3 regions of the Ralstonia sp. 22111 genome follow, and region 2 is predicted to be linked to each of the others. Evidence: predicted binding sites of a transcription regulator. Region 2 holds the regulator's gene; each other region holds the start of a gene.
The links. The regulator NrdR, encoded in region 2, represses ribonucleotide reductase genes. The targets are predictions, from matches to a motif close to CACNANATNTNGTG.

Region 1 (7,077 bases), on a different contig from region 2:
TGCAGGCCGCACGCCCTACGCAGCGCCGAAACGGAAGCGGGCAGCCCGCTTTCGAAGGCTGCCCGCATCTTTCCCTGCTTCTCTTTCTACTTCACTGCCTACCTCAGGTGCCCATCGCCGGGTCGGACACGCCGTCCTTGCCGGTTTCCATGCGACCGGCAAAGCGCCGCGTGAAGCCGCCTTGCGGCACCGTCACCGTGAAGTCGTACCAGTTGCCCTGGCGCGCGATCGGCCAATGCTGGTCGAGCTGCTTGCCGGCCGGGATGTCGAACGTCCACGGGCCGTCATTGCGGTAGGCATTCGGCTTGACGGTGAAGGTGCAGCCGGCGGTGCCGGTGTTCATCATCGTCACGTAGACCTCGGCGTTGGCCAGGTCGTAGCACACGCGGATTTCCGGCGCGCTTGCACCCGCCGCCGACACGGCGCTCACATCGCCCGAGAACGCGCGGTGGAAGCCGTTGGGGCCCAGCACCCACAGGTCGTACTTGCCCTTGTCGGCGGTGAACACGTCCCAGGTGTCGTCGAGCATCTTGCCGGGCTCGACCGCATAGCGGCGCGGCACGCGGTCCAGATGCAGGCGGTCGTACACGTGGAAGACGGCAGCCGCCGTGCCGGTGTTGCTGAAGATCAGGCGCAGCGCGCGGTTGGTGGCGTCTTCGCGGGCGCTGACATGCAGCTCGTACGGCAGGGCGCGCGAGGGGCGGGTGCCGGTGGCCTGCACAGGCATCTGCTGCGCTGTGACGGAGGGCAGCGGCACCTGCGGCTGCAACCCTTGCGCGGTGCGGATGGCGTCGGCGGTGGTCTTGTCGCGGTTGGGCAGCGTGGGCAGCGTCTCGTTGTTCGGGTTGACGAAGTTGAAGGCGCTGGTCAGATCGCCCAGCACCGCGCGGCGGTACGCGCTGATGTTCGGCTCCTTGACGTTGAAGCGCAGCTCCAGGAAGCGCAGCACCGAGGTGTGGTCGAACGCCTGCGAGTTGACCCAGCCGCCGCGGCTCCACGGCGAAACGATGTACATCGGCACGCGCGGGCCGGGGCCATAGGGGTGTTGGTCCGTGTGGTACTCGCCAGCGGTGCTCACCGTCGACTTGCCGGCCAGCACGCCGTTGTCATAGGCCGGTGCTGCGGGCGGCGGCACGTGGTCGAAGAAGCCGTCGTTCTCATCGAAGTTGATGAACAGCACGGTCTTGCTCCACACGGCCGGGTTGGCGGTGAGCGCGTTGAGCACTTCCTGCGTGTACCACGCGCCCTGCACGGGGCTCGACGGGCCGGGGTGCTCGGAATACGTGGCCGGCGCGACGATCCACGAGACCTGCGGCAGAAGGCCCGCGGCGATGTCGTCCTTCAAGGCCTGCAGGAAGCCGCCGTCGGGCATGGTGTTGCCGACGCCCTTGATCAGTGGGCTGACGGTTTCGTCGGCCGGCGTGTACGGCGGGAACGGGCTGCCGTCGGCCAGGTTGCCGCGCGCGGCGTTGGCGTCGCGGTAGGCCTTGAAGCCGGCGAGCGGGTTGTCGGTGAAGTTGTCCGGCATGTTCTGGTAGACCTTCCACGACACGCCGGCAGCCTGCAGGCGCTCCGGGTAGGTCTTCCAGTTGTACGTGACGCTGGCGTCGAGGTGGTCGCCGCTGTTGTCGATGACGGGGCCGCCCGCCGCGCCGGTCGGGTCGTTCGTGCCCGTCCAGTGGAACAGCCGGTTGGTGTTGGTGCCACCGTGGAAGGAGCAGTGGTACGCATCGCACAGCGTGAAGGCGTTGGCCAGCGCGAACTGGAAGTCCAGCTCGGCCTGCTTGTAATAGCCCATCGACTGCGTCTGCTTGTACGTCGGCCACTTGCTCATGCGGCCCAGGTCCCACGCGTTCTGCGCATCGGGGTAGCTGTGCGGCGTGCCCGAGACGCGCTGCGCGTTGCCGGCGCTGCTGTCGAGGTAATACGGCAGCACCGTGCGGCTCGGCCCGCTGCTGGGCACGTAGGTCTGCTGCCACACGTTCAGGCCGCCGGCCAGCGGGATGGGGAAGCGGTCACCAAAGCCGCGCACACCTTGCAGCGTGCCGAAATAGTTGTCGAATGAACGGTTCTCCTGCATCAGGATCACCACGTGTTCAACGTCGCGCATCGTGCCGGTGGCGTTGTTGGCGGGAATCGCCAGTGCACGGCGGATCGACGGCGGGAAGGCGGCGAGCGCGGCGGCGGAAATCGCCCCCGTGCTGGCCATCTTGAGGAAGTTGCGGCGGCTGCCGTTGTTAGCGTGGTTCGTGTCGGAAGTCATGTCGGTCTCAAACGCAAGTCGATGGGAAGCCGCGCGTTACGGAGCGCAGTGCAGGGTCGGCTTGTTGGCCGGCGGCTGGCCGGGTTGATCGGGCTGAGCGGCGCCGGGGCCTGTGCTCGGCGTGCCGTCGTTCGAATCGCCGCCGCAGGCCGACAGCGACAAGGTGGCGGCGCACAGCAGCACGGCGGCCAGCCGGTGCGGCCGCGCGAGAGGGTGGATGAAGGGCTTCATGAGCGGTCTCGTTCGGGTTGGGGGAGGGGGTCAGGGGTTCAGCGACGACAGTGGCTTGTGCGAGCCGTTGATCGTCTTGAGTTCGTCCAGCGTCAGCCGGCGCGTCCACATGGCGAGGTCGTCGTAGGCCATCACGCCTTTGAGCGAGCCCGGGTTGTTGGGCACGTAGTTGTGCGTGGCGTCGTCGTTCATGCCCCAGACCTTGGTGGCCAGGCCACCCAGCTTCGTGACGTCGGTGTTGGCGATGGCCTTGTCTTCCACCTTCTGCACGCCGAGCACCGGGTCCAGGATGTAAGCGCTGAAGCGCTTGGCCTGCGCGTCCACCGACAGGGCGAGATAGGCCCACTGGTTGGCGCTGAACTTCATGCCCTGGATGTCGTCGCGCTTGCCGCCGCTGCCCAGGTTGAAGCGCACTTCGCAGCCGCCCCACAGTCCGATGGCGATGCCGGCATTGGAGCCGGAGTAATAGTCCTTGTTGGCGAGGATCGGTTCGCCGGTGCCGTTGCCCTGCGTGCAGTCCGACTTGAACCAGAAGCCGATGGTGAATTGCGGGCTTAGCGCGATGTCAGCGCCGTTCTGCGTGAGCTTGTAGGCGTCGATGCGCGAATCGACCGAGAGCGCCGTGCCGCCAAAGGGGTCGGCGGCAGCAGAGCCGCCGTCGGTGCCGGCCACCCAGGGGCCGATCGTCGAGCTGGCTTTACGGTCGGTTGGCGGCAGCGGATCGAAGCTGTAGTACGCAGCAAGGCCGTTGGTGAGCGAGGTCGCCAGCGGCGTTGGCGCCACGTAGCTGATCTGCGCGAGCATCGACACCGGCACGTTGTTGCGCACGAGCGTGTAGTTGATGCGGTAGATGCCGCTTGCGGCAGCGATGTTGCTGTCGGTGTACTGCGTGGCTGTGGCCGGCAGCGTGGCGACCGGCTTGCCATCACGCAGCACGGTGATGGGGCCGCTGGCAGCGGTCGGGTTCTGCCAGTTCAGCAACAGCGAGGCGCTGTACGCGCCCACGGTGCTCTGGACATTGCGCACGCCGACGGCACTGGCCGTGAGTGCTGCACCGTCCAACTTGTGAGCGGTGGCCGGTACGGCGGCGTTCAATTGCGCCAGCACGGTCGGCACGATGTCGGCCTCGCTCGGCAGGGCAGCGAGCGCGGCTTCCGACGTGGGCGCGGCCATGCCGTTCTTACCGAGCACCGGATTGACGCTCTTGTTCAGCGCGATGAAGGCGGTGCGGTTTTCAAGCGTCGGCGCCGACGTGGTGGCACCCGTGGCGTCCAGCCCGTGGCTGGTGGTCACGACGACGAGCCAGTCTTCGTTCGGGTTGGCGGTGCGGCGCTGGGCGATGGCGGCTTGCAGCGTGCCCAGCGCCTGGTCGACGTTGTCCAGCGCAGCGGTGTACGCGTCGCTTTGCAGGCCCGATGCCAGCGCGGCGGCGGCCGGCGCGGTGTATTGCGCGAAGACGACGTCGTAGCCGGACTGCACGAGCTTCACGCTGTTCTGCGTCACGCAGGTGTCCACCTGGGCGCAGTCCACGAGCGTGTCGAGGTTGCCGGCTTGCTGATCCGCCTTGAGAAGCGCAGGCAGCGCTGCCGAGCTGACGGCGGCGCCGAGCCGTTGCGTGGCGCCGGCTGCCTTGGCGGCGCTGCGCGCGTAGCTGAACACGCTTGGGGCGGCCAGGGTGGTGACGGTGTCGTCGGTCACGCCATGGCGGTTTTGCCAGGCGCCGGTCAGCACCGTGGCCCAGCTCGGTGTGTCCAGCGGCGGCTGGGCGGTGGTGGTGCCCAGCGTGCCGCCGGTCGAAGCCGGCATCACCGCCAGCGCGCCCAGGTTCGGCAGGCTGTGCTGCAAGAGCGCGCTCTGTATCTGCGCATAAGTGGCGCCGTCCACGCCGACCACCAGCACCTTTTTGCTGGCGCTGGTAGAGGGCGCGTCTGTGTTGCCCTGGTTGGCGATGGGGCTGCTGTCGCTACCGCCGCATGCGGTCAACGTGGTCGCCAGCGTCGCGGCCACGGTCGTGCCCAGCGCTGCCGTCAGCAGGCGGCGGGCAGGTGGATTCCAAGCCATGTCGATTTCCTCGGTCGTTGTGCGCGGCGCTCGGTGTCCCGCCGCTGTGATTGCGCTCCCTGCAATGCGACCGAAGCGTAGGGTGGGGGCCTGTCGCTCAAGTGACAGCCTCGGCAAGAATGCTGATGTGGCTATTCGGATTTCTTGAGCGGGTGAAATGCCGGGGATTGCCCCGGGGTGCGGCACGCGTGCACCGGTGCAGTGCGCCGCACACATACCCCTACCGAAGATGAGGTGACGTCTATTGAGCTTGCGACGTCGATAGAAAGAATTATTCTGAAGAGTCGGTCATTGCGACGCCGCACGCCAGTCCCGCCGACCCTTTGTGCAGACTGGCGTAGCGGGTTTGCGGCACCGCATTGGCGAGTGAAAAATAGCCCTCTGCCCCCACCTGTCAAGTCTAGGCAAATTCGATTGGGCCACTATACTTAGCGTCAATCCCGGAGTTGGACACTAGATGTAGTGGTCGCTTTCCGGGATTCTTATTTCAGCGCCACGCGGGGGCGGGCGTACGGCAGGTCGAGCCGGCGCTTGGGGGCTGAGGAAAGGCAGGGGTCTTTTCCGTCTCATTTCTCCGCGTAGCGCAAGGATTCGCCCAGGGTGCTTCACCCCCGGCGCGCCAATAAAACGAACGGTTCAACAGGAGTCCACATGCAGACGGCCCAACCAGAAATCCACTCCGGCACCGCCAACCCCTCCCAATTTGCGCAAAGCGCTGGCGGCACGGCCGCTGCCCCCAGCACTGGCTACGCGGACTACAAGATCATCCGCCGCAACGGCGCCGTGGTGAGCTTCGAGCCTTCGAAGATCGCCGTGGCCATGACCAAGGCCTTCCTCGCCGTGAATGGCGGGCAGGGCGCTGCTTCCGCGCGTGTGCGCGAGCTGGTCGAGCAACAAACGCAGAACGTCGTGCGTGCGCTGCTGCGCAGCCGCCCGAACGGCGGCACGTTCCATATCGAAGACGTGCAGGATCAGGTGGAACTGGCCCTGATGCGCTCGGGCGAGCACGACGTGGCCCGCGCCTACGTGCTGTACCGCGAGCGCCGCGCCCAGGAGCGCGCACAAGCCGGTGAAACCCAGCAGCAACCGGCCTTCATCGGCCTGAACGTGACCGACGGCGGCATCACCCGCCCGCTGGACATGGCGGCGCTGCGCAACGTGATCGTCTCGGCCTGCGAAGGTCTGGGCGAAGCGGTGGACCCGGAGCCGATCCTCAAGGAAACGGTCAAGAACCTGTATGAAGGCGTGCCGATGACGCAGGTGTACGACTCGGCCATCCTGGCCTCGCGTACCCTGATCGAAAAGGACCCGGCGTACAGCCAGGTCACGGCGCGCATCCTGATGCACACGATCCGTCGCGAAATCCTCGGCGAAGAAGTCACGCAAGCGGAAATGAGCACGCGCTACGTCGACTACTTCCCGCAGTTCATCAAGCGCGGCATCAACGCCGAGCTGCTCGACGACAAGCTGGCGCAGTTCGACCTGGCCCGCCTGGGTGCGGCCCTGGACGCCTCGCGCGACTTCCAGTTCAACTACCTCGGCCTGCAGACGCTGTACGACCGCTACTTCCTGCACATCAATGAAACCCGCATCGAGATGCCGCAGGCGTTCTTCATGCGTGTGGCGATGGGCCTGGCGCTGAACGAAATCGACCGCGAAGCCCGCGCCATCGAGTTCTACCAGCTGCTGTCGTCGTTCGATTTCATGTCGAGCACGCCGACGCTGTTCAACTCGGGCACGCGCCGCTCGCAGCTCTCGTCGTGCTACCTGACCACCGTGTCGGATGACCTGGACGGCATTTACGAGGCGCTGAAGGAAAACGCGCTGCTCTCCAAGTTTGCCGGCGGCCTGGGCAACGACTGGACGAACGTGCGCGCACTCGGCTCGCACATCAAGGGCACGAACGGCAAGTCGCAAGGCGTGGTGCCGTTCCTGAAGGTGGTCAACGACACGGCCGTGGCCGTGAACCAGGGCGGCAAGCGCAAGGGCGCGGTGTGTGCGTACCTGGAAACGTGGCACCTGGACATCGAAGAATTTCTGGAACTGCGCAAGAACACCGGCGACGACCGCCGCCGCACGCACGACATGAACACGGCCAACTGGATCCCGGACCTGTTCATGAAGCGCGTGATGGAAGGCGGCGAGTGGACGCTGTTCTCGCCGTCCACCTGCCCGGACCTGCATGACAAGGTCGGTAAGGCATTCGAGCAGGCCTACCTGGCCTACGAAGACAAGGTCGCGCGTGGCGAGATCAAGCTCTTCAAGAAGATGCCGGCGCTGCAGCTGTGGCGGAAGATGCTGGGCATGCTGTTCGAAACCGGCCACCCGTGGATCACGTTCAAGGATCCGTGCAACATCCGCAGCCCGCAGCAGCACGTGGGCGTGGTGCACAGCTCCAACCTGTGCACGGAAATCACGCTGAACACCAACGACAGCGAAATCGCCGTGTGCAACCTGGGTTCGGTCAACCTGGTCGCCCACCTGGTCAAGCAGGCGGATGGCAGCGTGGTGCTCGATCACGA
Region 2 (7,077 bases):
GCCCACGCAGACGAAGGCATGGTCTGCACAAGCCCAACTCGCTGGCCAATCAAGCTCATCACGCCTGATCGCCACGAGCAATACAACCGGGGCTGCGCAAGGTGTGCCATTCCAATTCGCGAAGCTGACCACGACCAACCAGAGCGCACTCAGCAATGCGGCCGTGAAGAATTGGAACAACCAGGACTTCCTGAATTACCTGCGCGGAGACCAGAGCAACGAAGGCACGAACGGCAAGGCGGTCTATCGCCAGCGTGCCTTTTTGTTGGGGGATATCGTGGGCTCGAAAGTCGACGCGGTGGGTCCTCCCGTCGCTGTCTTGTCGAGTGCAACCAACCCGGGCTATGCATCATTCAAGAGCTCCTATGCCAGTCGCAATCCGGTGGTCTACGTCGGCGCAAACGACGGCATGATGCACGCATTCGACGGCACCGTCGGCCGTACAACCAGTGGCAACGAACTGTTTGCCTACGTGCCGAGCTTCCTCTACCAAGGACCGTGCTCTTCAGGCACATGCACGCCCACTGTCAATGGCCTGGCATCGCTGGGTTTGGCCGGTACGAATTTCGTCCACCATGCGATGGTGGATGCCACGCCGCAGGCGTTTGATATCGACCTCGCGCGCGCGGGTGGTGCCAAGCCGTCTTCGTCGAGTACCTCAGACTGGCACACGATGCTGATCGGCGGTCTGGGCAAGGGTGGCAAGGGCTACTACGCGCTCGACATTACAGACCCCACGACGATCACCACCGAGACCGCACTCGCCGGCAAAGTGATGTGGGAGTTCGGTGGTCCCTCTAACGCGCGGCAGGGTACCTTGGGCTTCACCTATGGCGACCCGATCGTCGTGAAGACCAAGAAGTACGGCTGGATCGTTGCCGTGCCGTCGGGCTACAACAACGCTGATGGCATGGGCTGGCTATTTATCCTCAACCCGACGACGGGCGCCTTGCTGGAGTCGATTTCGACGGGTGTCGGCTCTGCAAGCAGTCCCGCGGGCCTTGCATATGCTTCCGCGTATGTTGCCGACTACACCGACAACACGGCAGACTCCATCTATGCGGGCGATCTGCTGGGCAACGTCTGGCGTTTCGACCTCACGGCAACAAGCGGCGCCTATCCGGCACCCACCCAGATTGCGAAGCTCACCGACCCGAGCGGCAATGCACAGCCTGTCACGACGCCGCCGCTGATCGAGATTCAGCCGAACTCGCTTAAGCGCTACGTCATGGTGGGTACCGGCCGGCTACTCGGCAGTACCGATATCGCCAGCAGCCAGACGCAGAGCTTCTACGTGATCTATGACGGCGTGGTCCAGCGTTTCAACAGCAGCACCGATCTTCCGAGCGGCGTCACGTTTCCGATTCAACGCAAGGATCTCAATGCGGACCCCAACCTGTTGAAGGGGATTGGTAGCGCTCCGACATCGGTCATGGGCTATTACGTCGACCTCGGCCAGTCGTCCAATGGCGTGGCGGAACGCGTTAACGTGGCGCCGGTCTCCAACTTCGGCACGGTGTCGTTTGCCGCCAATTTGCCAAACGGCGACGCGTGTAATCCATCCGGTACCAATCGCGTGTTCTCTCTGGACATCGGCACTGGCATCAGCCGCGTGGTTAATAGTTTTGGCGTGCTGCAGCCGTACTACACCGGTGGTGGGCTGGTGGTCGATCTGTCCTACCTCAACGTCAATGGTTCGGTCCGGCTGGAGGCCGGTACAGACAATAGCGCGATCAATTCTGTGCCGTTGGTTCCTACGGTGGTGCAGGCTATTCGTCAGATCAACTGGCGTGAAGTGCCTACGGCCGACTAACGGTGAACCGACGATGACGATGCGGTACCGCGACCGAGCGCTCAGCGCCAAGACGAGATAGGTGATATGAGGCGCAGCTGGATCGCCTGCGCTGTTGCAGTGACGGGCCATTTGGCTTTCCTGCATGCTGCCAGCGTATGGCAACCTCGGGCAGCAGAAGACAAGGGCGAAGCAGGTCTCCGGGTGCTATTCGTCGGTCCGCCGGCGGAGGCTTCGGGTGATGAAGCCAGTGCGAACAGCCGGAGGGGCGTAGGTAAGCAATCAGCCCCCTTTTCGCGGCAGCGGGGTGGTACGCCGCTTAAGGCTGCAGGCGACCGGTCGGAAGAATCTCCGTCGACGACGGCGTCGTCAGAGGAGGCCGACGAGATGCGATTTTATGCGTCGACGGAAGTGGATCGCCAAGCCTTGCCGGCTAGCACACTTGAACTTCTGGACGTGATGGCGTTAGTCGCAAACTCATCGCCGATAACATTGCGCGTCTATATCGCCGTTGATGGTGCGGTTGTGCGCGCTGAAATCGTCCGCGCGAGCGATGACAATCGTGCCGCCGCAGCCAGGTTGGCTTTGATTCTCATGGAGACGCGCTTTGTTCCTGCTAAGCGCTTGGGAGCGGATGTGGCCGCGGTAAGGGAACTGGAGTTCCAGATTGAACCATCCAACGAAAGCGGCCTACCGGCGTCCTCCTAATGCTCTGGGTCGAGAGTTTGATGGAATAGCAGCTTCGATGACGGTGACCCGAGAGAGGACGTCTTGCGAGAAACTCATTTCCGCACGTTCGTCGCCGCAACCTCGTCCAGCACGTCTCGAAACTCAGCCAGATCCTCAAAACTCCGGTACACCGATGCAAACCGGATGTAACCGATCTTGTCCAGCCGCTTGAGTTCGCGCATCACAAGCTCGCCCACGCGGTCGCTGCCGATTTCCTTCTCGCCGTGGCTGAGCAGTTTTTCTTCGATGCGGGCGATGGCCTCGTCGATGGCCTCGGCGGAAACGGGGCGCTTGCGCAGCGCAAGGCGCATGGAGTCCTTGACCTTGTTGCGGTCGTAATCGACGCGGCTGCCGTTCTTTTTGACGACGGCGGGAAAGAACAGCTCGATGCGTTCGTAGGTCGTAAAGCGGCGGTCGCAGGATTCGCAGCGGCGGCGGCGGCGCACGGTGTCGCCTTCTTCCGACATGCGGGTATCAATCACCTGGGTGGCCGCGTGGCCGCAAAAGGGGCATTTCATGCCGGTGGTCTCCTCGGCAACCTCAAAGAACGCACTGCGCTAAAAGAACAACGCCGCGATGGCCTGGGCAGGCACATCGCGGCAGGGTACTACGTGGCCGGGAGATCCGGCCATCAGCGGATGCCTTAGGCGTAGACCGGGAACCGCTTGGTCAGCTCGGCCACCTTGGCGCGCACGGCGGCGATGTTCGCTTCGTCGTGCGGGTTGTCCAGCACATCGGCAATCAGGTGGGCGACCGTCACGGCCTCGGCTTCCTTGAAGCCGCGCGTTGTCATGGCCGGTGAACCCAGGCGCACGCCCGACGTCACGAACGGCTTTTCCGGGTCATTCGGAATCGCATTCTTGTTGACGGTGATGTGTGCGTCACCCAGCACCTTCTCGGCTTCCTTGCCGGTGATCTTCTTGGCGCGCAGGTCGACCAGCATCACGTGGCTTTCCGTGCGGCCCGACACGATGCGCAGGCCACGGGCCATCAGCGTTTCGGCCATGGCTGCCGCGTTCTTCACGACTTGTTGCTGGTAAGCCTTGAACTCTGGCGACAGGGCTTCCTTGAAGGCCACTGCCTTGCCGGCGATCACGTGCATCAGCGGGCCGCCCTGGATACCCGGGAAGATCGCCGAGTTGATGGCCTTCTCGTGCTCAGCCTTCATCAGGATCACGCCGCCGCGCGGGCCGCGCAGGCTCTTGTGCGTAGTTGTCGTCACAAAGTCAGCGTGCGGCACCGGGTTCGGGTACACACCTGCGGCGATCAAGCCAGCGTAGTGCGCCATGTCCACCATGAAGTACGCGCCGATCGACTTGGCGATTTTGCCGATGCGCTCGAAATCGATGCGCAGCGCAAATGCCGATGCGCCGGCAATGATCAGCTTCGGCTTCTTCTCTTGCGCCAGGGCTTCGAGCGCGTCGTAGTCGATATCTTCCTGCGCGTTCAGGCCGTAGCTCACAACGTTGAACCACTTGCCGCTCATGTTGAGCGCCATGCCATGCGTCAGGTGGCCGCCTTCGGCCAGGCTCATGCCCATGATCGTGTCGCCCGGCTTGAGCACGGCGAAGAACACGCCCTGGTTGGCCTGCGAGCCCGAGTTCGGCTGCACGTTGGCGGCTTCCGCGCCAAAGAGCTGCTTCACGCGGTCGATGGCGAGCTGTTCCACCACGTCTACATATTCGCAACCGCCGTAGTAACGCTTGCCGGGGTAGCCCTCGGCGTACTTGTTGGTCAGTTGCGAGCCCTGCGCGGCCATCACGGCCGGCGAAGTGTAGTTCTCGGAGGCAATCAGCTCGATGTGGTCTTCCTGACGCTGATTTTCCTTCTGGATGGCGGCAAAGATTTCGGGATCGATCTGGTCGATCGTATAGCGGCTGCGTTCGAACATGGCGAGTGTCTGGTCTGAAACGAAACGGAAAAGGCGGAGATCGGGCGAGGCGTGGGGAAACATGCGCGCGGCTTGAACGACTGCGCTCGGTGTTGGCCGACTGCAGCGGGTGTCCAAGTCACCCTGTGCTTCCCATTCGCTGCCCAGGCGAGCGGCAGGCGCCGTTGTGCATGACGCCAGAAACCTTGCGCTTCCTCGTGGTCGCTGCCCACATGTCGAAGCCGCTCAAAGCAGCTTCAGGATTCGCCAGTCGCGCAAGGTGGAATGGTTGCCCGCGAGTGTACGACAGCCCCATGGTCGCCGCAAGAAGCGAGCGTGCAGACACGCACATTGCTGTGCAATGCGGTTCAAGGCTTCAGGTAAACTCTGATCTTTCGCTTTCTTAAGGTCCGGAGACACTTCCATGATCGTATTCGTGACCGGCGCAACCGCCGGGTTCGGCGCGGCCATCGCGCGGCGTTTCGTGCGAGAAGGCCATCGTGTGATCGCGGCAGGCCGCCGCCAGGACCGTCTCGACGCGCTCAAGGCTGAATTGGGCGACGCCGTGCTGCCGTTGGTGCTGGACGTGCTGGATGCCGATGTCGTTGCCGCGTTGCCCGGTACGCTGCCCGAGGGCTGGCGCGAAGTCGACGTGCTGGTCAACAACGCCGGTCTGGCCTTGGGCCTCGAACCCGCCCAGCGCGCTGATCTGTCCGACTGGGACCGCATGATCGGTACCAACTGCTCCGGACTGGTTCATATGACGCGTGCGTTGCTTCCGGCCATGGTTGAGCGCAACCGCGGTCACATTATCAATATCGGCTCCATCGCCGGGACGTACCCGTATCCGGGCGGCAACGTGTATGGCGCGACCAAGGCGTTCGTGCGCCAGTTCTCGTTGAACTTGCGCGCAGACCTGACCGGCACGCGCGTGCGCGTCTCGAACGTCGAGCCAGGTCTTTGCTCCGGCACCGAGTTTTCCAACGTGCGTTTCAAGGGCGACGATGCCCGCGTGGAGAAGGTCTACGAAGGCACGGAAGCCCTGACCGCCGACGACATCGCCGAGGCCGTCTACTGGATGGCGGCGCTTCCCGCGCACTTCAATGTCAACGCGATGGAGCTGATGCCCGTTTGCCAGTCATTCTCGGCCACCAGCGTGACGCGAGGCATGGCCTGAATCCCAGCGCAAGCCCTCGGCCGGTCGGTGGATGGCTGGCCGTCACTTGCGTCTTGGTAAAATTACCCGATGGCTTCTTTTGACTGGAACCTGCGCGTGTATTGGGAAGATACCGACGCGGGTGGCGTGGTGTTTTACGCCAACTATTTGAAATTTTTTGAGCGCGCCCGCACCGAGTGGCTGCGCGCGCTTGGGGTCGACCAGCGGGCGCTGGCCGATACGACCGGGGCCATTTTTGTGGTGCGCAGCACCGCTGTGGATTACCGCGCGCCGGCGCGCCTGGACGACCTGCTGCAGATCCGTTCGCGTATGGAACGGGTCGGCCCCGCGTCGGTCCAATTCGCCCAGGAAGGCTGGCGCGGCGACATTTTGCTCGCATCAGGCACGATTCGTGTTGGATGTGTCGACCGGCTCACTTTCCGGCCGACCCCGATTCCCGCTCCCGTACTCGCAACCATCAAAGCCGCCGCATGAATCCCGTCGAGGTCACACAAGATCTGTCGATCGTCTCGCTGGTGCTGCACGCCAGCCTCCTGGTCCAATTCGTCATGGGCCTGCTGCTGGTGATGTCGCTGTTCTCCTGGACGTACATCTTCCGCAAAGCGTTTGCGCTGCGCGCCGCGCGCAGCCAGACCGAATCGTTCGAGCGCGATTTCTGGGCCGGCGGCGACCTGCAGGCGCTGTATCAGAGCGCTGCCAACAACCGCCACACGACGGGGGCGCTCGAGCGCATCTTTGAAGCCGGCATGCGCGAATACCTCAAGGCGCGCGAGCTGCAGCGCGGTGGCGGCGATCCGAGCGCCATTCTGGATGCTTCCCGCCGTGCCATGCGTGCGGCCTACCAGCGCGAGATGGATTCACTGGAATCGCATCTGCCGTTCCTGGCGTCCGTCGGCTCGGTTAGCCCGTACATCGGCCTGTTCGGGACCGTGTGGGGGATCATGAACGCCTTCCGCGGCCTGTCCAACGTGCAGCAGGCGACGTTGTCGGCCGTGGCGCCCGGTATTGCCGAAGCGCTGGTAGCTACGGCCATCGGCCTGTTTGCGGCCATTCCGGCGGTGATTGCCTACAACCGCTACGCCACCGAGATGGACCGCCTGGCCAACCGCTTCGAGAGCTTCATGGAAGAGTTCTCGAACATCCTCCAGCGCCAGACGCGCTAAGGAGCCGCGCTCATGGCTACCATCCAGCGAACGCGCCGCGCCCGACGGGCCAAGGCCGACATTAACGTCGTTCCGTACATCGACGTGATGCTGGTGCTGCTTGTCATCTTCATGGTGGCGGCGCCCGTGGTGAACCCAGGGGTGGTCAATCTGCCCTCGGTGGCCAACGCCACGCCGCAACAGACCCAGCCGCCCATCGTCGTGACCATCAAGGGTGACGGCACGATCCTTGCTCGCGTCAAAACAGGTTCGGGAGCAATCGAGCAGAAGCTCGCCAACAACAACGAGCTGCGCGCATTTGTGAAGCAGCGCACTGACGAAAATCCCGATCAGCCCGTCGTGATTG
Region 3 (7,077 bases), on a different contig from region 2:
CGCGCGAGGCGCGGATGCACGTGCAGTGCATCGTCGATGGCGCGCTTGTCGATCCAGACCAGCAGGCTGTCTTCCATGGCTTGCGCATCTGCCGCGTAAGGGCGGTTCAGGAACATGAAGGGCTCGCCAAAACACGCGCCCGGGCCAAAGAATTCGATGACCTTGCATTGGCCGTGCGCACCCGGCAACACAAGCTTGATCGCACCGACCACCACGACGTAGAAGCCATCGGCACGATCGCCACGGTGAAACGCGAAGTCGTGCCGCGACACGCGCACTGCGTGGCTGTCACGCGTGAGCACGGCCATGTCATCGTCGTCAAAATCCAGGAACAGCGGGCTGTGCTTGAGCAGAGCGCCCACATCGAGGGGGTCGTGCATGGTGTCACCGGCAACAGAAAGAAGAAAAGCAGGCGGCCAATACGCGCTGGGTGCCCTCGCTGGGCAGCGTGATGGCCGGGGTTCCGGGGGCACTTCGGTAGGCTTGTAGTGCGTAGTGTTTCACGCCGCGCCGGCTGAGGTTTTGCGCCAGCGCAAGAAGCTCGTGTTCTGGCAGCCAATCGGGGTGCCACGTGGTGCGGCACTCAAATGCGCTGCCGTTTTGCAGCAGAAGATCCAGGCATGCATCGACCGGCGCAGCACTCCCGCGGCGGCCTGTGAGCGCGTCGTAGCGCGGTGCGCTCGTCTTGATGTCGAGCCCGACCCAGTCCACCAGCGGCAGTACGTCGGCCAGGCGCGCCGGATAAATACCGCCGGTGTGCAGGCCAATCTTGTAGCCGAGCCCGCGCACGTCGCGCATCAGGTGGGGCAGATGCGGTTCGCTCAGCGGTTCGCCGCCGGAGAAGACAACCGCATCAAGCAGGCCCGCGCGACGCTGTAGAAACGCGAAGACATCGTCCCAATCCAGCGTGCGCGCCCGCGTTTGCAGGTGCGGGTTGTGGCAGTAATGACAGCGCCACGGGCAGCCGGCCACGAATACCACCGCCGCAAGCTGCCCCGGCCAGTCGACGCTGGAAAACGGCGCCAGGCCGCCGATGGCCGGCGGCGGGCAGTGCGGTGGCTCAGCGGGCGCGGTCTTCAACAAAGAAGCGGCGTTCACAGAATTCCCCTTGCTTGCCGATGTTGAACGAGCTGACGGGCCGGTGATAGCCCATCACGCGGGTCCAGACTTCGCATCGTGTGCGCTGGTTGTCGTCGAGTACAGCGGCGTGGTTGGCGGTGTGTGCAGCGGTAGTCATACGGAGGCTCCTTCGTGATGGAGGTGGGTGGAAGAACCTGGGGTGTCCGCCGTTGTGCAGACGCACTTGCCATGGGGCTGCTGAGCCAGCAGTTCTGCATCGCATTTCGGACAGAACGCGTGATGGCCGGACAGGTAGCCGTGCTTCGGGCAGATTGAAAACGTCGGGGTGATGGTGATGTACGGCAGGCGGAAGTTCGCCAGCGCGCGGCGCACGAGTTCCTTGCACGCCTGCGGCGAGGAGATCGCTTCGTTCATGTAGAGGTGCAGCACCGTGCCGCCGGTGTACTTGCTCTGCAGCGCTTCCTGGCGCGCCAGTGCTTCGAACGGGTCGTCGGTGTAGCCGACGGGCAACTGGCTGGAGTTGGTGTAGTACGGCTGGGCGGTCGTGCCGGCCTGCAGGATGTTTGGCCAGCGCTTGCGGTCTTCACGGGCGAAGCGGTAAGTCGTGCCCTCTGCCGGCGTGGCCTCGAGGTTGTACAGATGCCCCGTCGCCTCCTGGAATTCCGTCATGCGCTGACGCACGTGGTCGAGCAGGCGCACCGCCATGGCGTGGCCGAATGGCGTAGTGATGTCGTCGGCATCGTGCGTGAAGTTGCGCACCATCTCGTTGATGCCGTTCACGCCGAGCGTGCTGAAGTGGTTGCGCAGCGTGCCCAGGTAGCGCCGCGTGTACGGATACAGCCCCTGGTCGATCAACCGCTGGACGAACTTGCGTTTGACTTCCAGCACGTCGCGGCCGAGTGCGAGCAGCGTATCGAGCCGCGCCAGCAGCGCCGCCTCATCGCCCGCGTAGAGGTGTCCCAATCGCGCGCAGTTCACCGTCACCACCCCGATGGAACCGGTCTGCTCGGCCGACCCAAACAACCCGTTGCCGCGCTTGAGCAGTTCGCGCAGGTCAAGCTGCAAGCGGCAGCACATCGAGCGCACCATGTGCGGCTCGAGATCGGAATTGAGGAAGTTCTGGAAGTAGGGCAGCCCGTAGCGTGCCGTCATCTCGAACAGCAGCGTGGTGTTGGGGTGCTCCCAGTCGAAGTCTGGCGTGATGTTGTACGTGGGAATCGGAAACGTGAACGCGCGGTCCTTTGCATCGCCGGCCATCATGACCTCGATGTACGCGCGGTTGATCATGTCCATCTCGGGCTGGAGGTCGCCGTAGGTGAAGGGCATCTCTTCGCCGCCGATGTACGGAACCTGCTCGCGCAGGTCCGCCGGGCACGTCCAGTCGAACGTGAGGTTGGTGAACGGCGTCTGCGTGCCCCAGCGGCTGGGCACGTTCAGGTTGTAGATCAGCTCCTGCATGGACTGCTTGACCGCCGCATACGACATCGCATCGCGGCGGATGAACGGCGCCATGTACGTATCGAACGAACTGAACGCCTGCGCGCCGGCCCATTCGTTCTGCAGCGTGCCGAGAAAGTTGACGATCTGCCCGATGGCTGCGGACATATGCCGCGGCGGCGTCGCTTCCACCTTGCCCGGCACGCCGTTGAATCCCTCCGTCAGCAACTGCCGTAACGACCACCCTGCGCAGTAGCCCGACAGCATGTCGAGATCGTGGATGTGGAGGTCGCCCTCGCGATGCGCTGCGCCCGCCTCTGGGCTGTAGACATGCGAAAGCCAGTAGTTGGCCGTGACCTTGCCTGCCACGTTGAGGATCAGGCCGCCCAGGCTGTACCCCTGATTGGCGTTGGCATTGACCCGCCAGTCGCGCTGCTCGAGGTATTCGTCCATCGTGCTCTCGACATCGACCAGCGTGTGCTTGAGCGAACGCAGCCGGGCGTGCTGCTCGCGGTAGACGATGTAGGCACGCGCGGTGCGCCAATAGCCGGCGTCGACCAGCACCTCTTCCACGCAGTTCTGGATGATTTCGATACCGGGGCTGGGGAGCGAGGCGAGATGCTCGAGCACGCCCGTGGTCAGGCGCTGCGCTTCGACGGTGTCGAATTCGCCGGTGGCCTGTCCGGCTGCCGCGATGGCCTGGCGGATCTTTTGCGCGTCAAACGGGGCCAATGAACCGTCGCGCTTGGTGACTTGCCTGGTGACCTGTGTGCCCGTCATGAGGTACTCCATCTAGTGGTATGGAGTCAGACTAGCACTACATATTGTGGTCGGTGAGCCCTAAAGACCTTGATTTTTAAATCGCTTGACCCCGGTCAACCGGGGCCATTTGCGACGCAGAATGGTCGTGTCGCTGTCAGTCGACGATGAACAGCCTGGCGCCGTTCTTGGTGTAGGACTGATGGGCTTCAGCGTCGTCGCCCACCTGATAGCTCATGCCCGGCGTGAGGGTGAACTTGCGGCCGTCTTCCAGCGTGGTTTCCAATTCGCCATCCAGGCAGAACAGGATGTGGCCCTTCTTGCACCAATGGTCAGCCAAGTAGCCGGGGGTGTACTCGACCATGCGTACACGGATGCGGTTTGACTCGTCCCCGAAGTAACGGGTGCGCCAGATCGCCATGCCGGTCTCGCCGGTGTGCTCGGTAGGTTCAACGGCGGACCAGTCGGTCGTGCCAAAGGCGAAGGGCGCCATTTTCATCGCGGGACTCCGGGTAGGTGACGTAAGCCCATGATGGTATCAGCGGCTTACGTGGTCCATGCGTCGCATTTCATGTGCTTGAAGCGGCGCTTGTTGGTACGCCGTGACGGCATTGCGTGCGGCTCAATAATCCGCTTCGGAGGGGCTCGTTCCACTGCCCGTGCGGCATCGCAGCAAGGCGTCAACGGCGCCATATCAATGTATGCAGAAATTGCATGGTGCCATGCAACATCGACATAACGATCGCCATGCGCTTCTCTAATATCGTCGCTTTTTACAAAGCGTGACGAAGTTGGGCCAGCCCTTGGCCCCATGAGATCCGCGTCTGTCGCGCGCCGTCCCTCCGGCCACGATATTCCTTGGAGAAAGTCTTGAACACCAAACGTCTGACCTCCCATATCGGGCTGGCAATGCTGCTGGGCATTGCCGTCGGCTGGGGTTGCCACGAATATGCCAAGGACGCTGCGGCGGCCAAGGACATCGCTTCGTACTTCAGCATCATCACCGACATCTTCCTGCGCATGATCAAGATGATCATTGCACCGCTGGTGTTCTCGACCCTGGTGACCGGCCTGGCGAGCATGAGCGGCGGCCGTTCGGTGGGCCGCGTGGGCCTGCGCGCGATGATCTGGTTTGTGTGCGCGTCGGCCACGTCGCTTGCGCTGGGCATGCTGCTGGTCAACTTCTTCCAGCCGGGTGTGCACATGAACCTGGCGCTGCCGGATGTGTCGGCCACGTCGGGCCTGAAGACCGGTGACTTCACCCTCAAGGCCTTCATCACGCACGTGTTCCCGCGCAGCATCGTGGAGGCCATGGCCACCAACGAGATCCTGCAGATCCTGGTGTTCTCGCTGTTCTTCGGCGCCGCGCTGTCGACGATGAAGAACCCGATGGACAGCGTGATCGGCCGTGGCCTGGAAGAGCTGACCAAGCTGATGTTCCGCATTACCGACTACGTGATGCGCTTCGCCCCACTGGGCGTGTTTGCTGCCATGGCCGCTGCCATCACGGTGGAAGGCGTGGGCGTGCTGTGGACCTACGGCAAGCTGATCGGCGAGTTCTACCTGGGCCTTGCGCTGCTGTGGGCGATCCTGTTCTTTGTCGGCTACGTGCTGCTGGGCCGTTCGCTGGGCCGTCTGCTGGGGCTGATTCGTGAGCCGACGCTGCTGGCGTTCGCCACGGCGAGCAGCGAATCCGCTTACCCGAAGACGATCGAGGCGCTTGACCGATTTGGCGTGCCCAAGCGCATTTCGAGCTTCGTGCTGCCGCTGGGTTATTCGTTTAACCTCGATGGCTCGATGATGTACCAGGCGTTTGCGGTGCTGTTCATCGCGCAGGCCTACAACATCGAGATGGGCTTCACGCAGCAACTGACGCTGCTGCTGGTCCTGATGCTCACGAGCAAGGGCATGGCCGGTGTGGCGCGTGCCTCGCTGGTGGTGGTGGCAGCCACGCTGCCGATGTTCCATCTGCCCGAAGCCGGTCTGCTGCTGATCATCGGCATCGACCAGTTCTTCGACATGGGCCGCACGGCCACCAACGTGATCGGCAACAGCCTGGCCACGGCCGTGGTGGCGAAGTATGAGCCGGCTGAAGAGGAGGCGGTGGAAGAGACCGCAGAACCCGCAGTGCAGCCGCAGGTCGGCTGACTTTAAGCCAAGACGACAGCGCCGCCTTTCAGGGCGGCGTTGTTGTATCTGAGCGGCGTTATTCCGGTTGAGAAGCGAGCGATGCCACGGCCGGGCTCAGGGGCGCATCGCCGATGTCGACACGCTGTGCCATCGGTGCCTCTCCGAGCAATGCAGCCACCATGGCTTGCAGCGGAAGCACGTCGCCGGTGCTCATGAAGCGGGGCGATGCGGCTGGGCCCGCTGCCTGCAATCCCGCCGCCGCGAGCGTGCGGCCCAGATGGCGCGCGACGGCGTGGCCGGTGTCGATCAACGTCAGACGATCGCCCGCGATCTCGCGGATGGCGTCTTCCAGAAACGGGTAGTGCGTGCAGCCGAGCACCAACGTGTCGGCGTTTGCGTCCAGCATCGGTTGCAGATACGCCCGCAGCAGCTCCAGCACCGCAGGCGAGTGGGTATCGCCACGTTCGATCAGGGGGACGAGCCCGTAGCCGGGTTGGCTTAGCACTTTGCAATCGCCCGAGGCAGCCGCCAGCAGGCGTGCAAATTTTTCGCTGCGCAGCGTGCTTTCGGTCGCGAGCACGCCGACCACACGACTCTTCGATGTGGCAACCGCTGGCTTCAAGCCCGGCTCGACGCCAATCACCGGCACCGCGAGTTTTTCGCGTAGCACGTGCACGGCTTGCGCCGTGGCGGTGTTGCACGCGATCACCAACGCCTTGCAGCCCTGGTCGACCAGCCATTCGCACACGCGCAGCGTGCGATCGGCAATGTATTCGGGAGATTTTTCCCCGTACGGGGCATGGCGGGAATCCGCCAGATAGAGAAGCGATTCGGCCGGCAGTTCGGCGCGAATCGCGCGCAGGACGGAGAGCCCTCCGAGGCCGGAATCAAAGACCCCGACCGGTGCCTGCGCGCGTGTCGTCATATTGGATGAACGGATCAGCCTGCTGCGACGGGAATCTTGCCGATCTTCGCCTGCCATTCCGCCGGGCCGGTCTTGTGGACCGACGTGCCCGAGCTATCGACGGCGACGGTCACGGGCATGTCCTTCACGTCGAACTCGTAGATGGCTTCCATGCCCAGGTCTTCGAATGCCAGCACCTTGGAACCACGGATGGCCTTCGACACCAGGTAAGCGGCACCGCCCACGGCCATCAGGTAAGCCGACTTGTGCTTCTTGATGGATTCGATGGCGACCGGGCCACGCTCGGCCTTGCCCACCATGGCGATCAGACCCGTCTGGGCGAGCATCGTCTCGGTGAACTTGTCCATGCGCGTGGCCGTGGTCGGGCCTGCCGGGCCAACGACTTCATCACGCACCGGATCGACCGGGCCGACGTAGTAGATCACGCGGTTGGTGAAGTCGATCGGCAGCTTCTCGCCCTTGGCGAGCATGTCGGCGATGCGCTTGTGTGCGGCGTCACGGCCCGTCAGCATCTTGCCGTTGAGCAGCAGCGTCTGGCCCGGCTTCCACGAGGCAACTTCTTCCGGCGTGAGCGTGTTCAGGTCGACGCGCTTGGAGGTCTCGGTGTTCGGTGCCCACTCGACCTTCGGCCATTGCGACAGGTCCGGCGCTTCAAGCTTGGCAACGCCGCTGCCGTCCAGCGTGAAGTGTGCGTGGCGCGTGGCGGCGCAGTTCGGGATCATCGCCACGGGCAGGTTGGCCGCGTG

Region 1: a site for NrdR is predicted at 5,007-5,020, ahead of ACTJK4_RS23960 (ribonucleoside-diphosphate reductase subunit alpha). Genes of this name have one in related genera too.
Region 3: a site for NrdR is predicted at 3,333-3,346, ahead of ACTJK4_RS11860 (ribonucleoside triphosphate reductase). Genes of this name have one in related genera too.

What each region holds. Positions count from the first base shown of each region.
Region 1 is NZ_JBQEPR010000013.1:79,323-86,399, forward strand. Features, by position in the region: gene ACTJK4_RS23945 (phosphocholine-specific phospholipase C) at 104-2,263, opposite strand; gene ACTJK4_RS23950 (hypothetical protein) at 2,300-2,494, opposite strand; gene ACTJK4_RS23955 (alkaline phosphatase family protein) at 2,525-4,555, opposite strand; gene ACTJK4_RS23960 (ribonucleoside-diphosphate reductase subunit alpha) at 5,207-7,077, shown strand, end outside.
Region 2 is NZ_JBQEPR010000001.1:1,038,604-1,045,680, forward strand. Features, by position in the region: gene ACTJK4_RS04860 (pilus assembly protein) at 1-1,813, shown strand, start outside; gene ACTJK4_RS04865 (hypothetical protein) at 1,880-2,500, shown strand; gene nrdR (transcriptional regulator NrdR) at 2,575-3,039, opposite strand; gene glyA (serine hydroxymethyltransferase) at 3,165-4,412, opposite strand; ZMP/ZTP riboswitch at 4,547-4,676, opposite strand; gene ydfG (bifunctional NADP-dependent 3-hydroxy acid dehydrogenase/3-hydroxypropionate dehydrogenase YdfG) at 4,816-5,568, shown strand; gene ybgC (tol-pal system-associated acyl-CoA thioesterase) at 5,638-6,042, shown strand; gene tolQ (protein TolQ) at 6,039-6,731, shown strand; gene tolR (protein TolR) at 6,744-7,077, shown strand, end outside.
Region 3 is NZ_JBQEPR010000004.1:38,716-45,792, forward strand. Features, by position in the region: gene ACTJK4_RS11845 (Crp/Fnr family transcriptional regulator) at 1-380, opposite strand, end outside; gene ACTJK4_RS11850 (anaerobic ribonucleoside-triphosphate reductase activating protein) at 385-1,098, opposite strand; gene nrdD (anaerobic ribonucleoside-triphosphate reductase) at 1,061-1,237, opposite strand; gene ACTJK4_RS11860 (ribonucleoside triphosphate reductase) at 1,234-3,297, opposite strand; gene ACTJK4_RS11865 (DHCW motif cupin fold protein) at 3,434-3,775, opposite strand; gene ACTJK4_RS11870 (dicarboxylate/amino acid:cation symporter) at 4,147-5,424, shown strand; gene murI (glutamate racemase) at 5,483-6,331, opposite strand; gene ACTJK4_RS11880 (fumarate hydratase) at 6,346-7,077, opposite strand, start outside.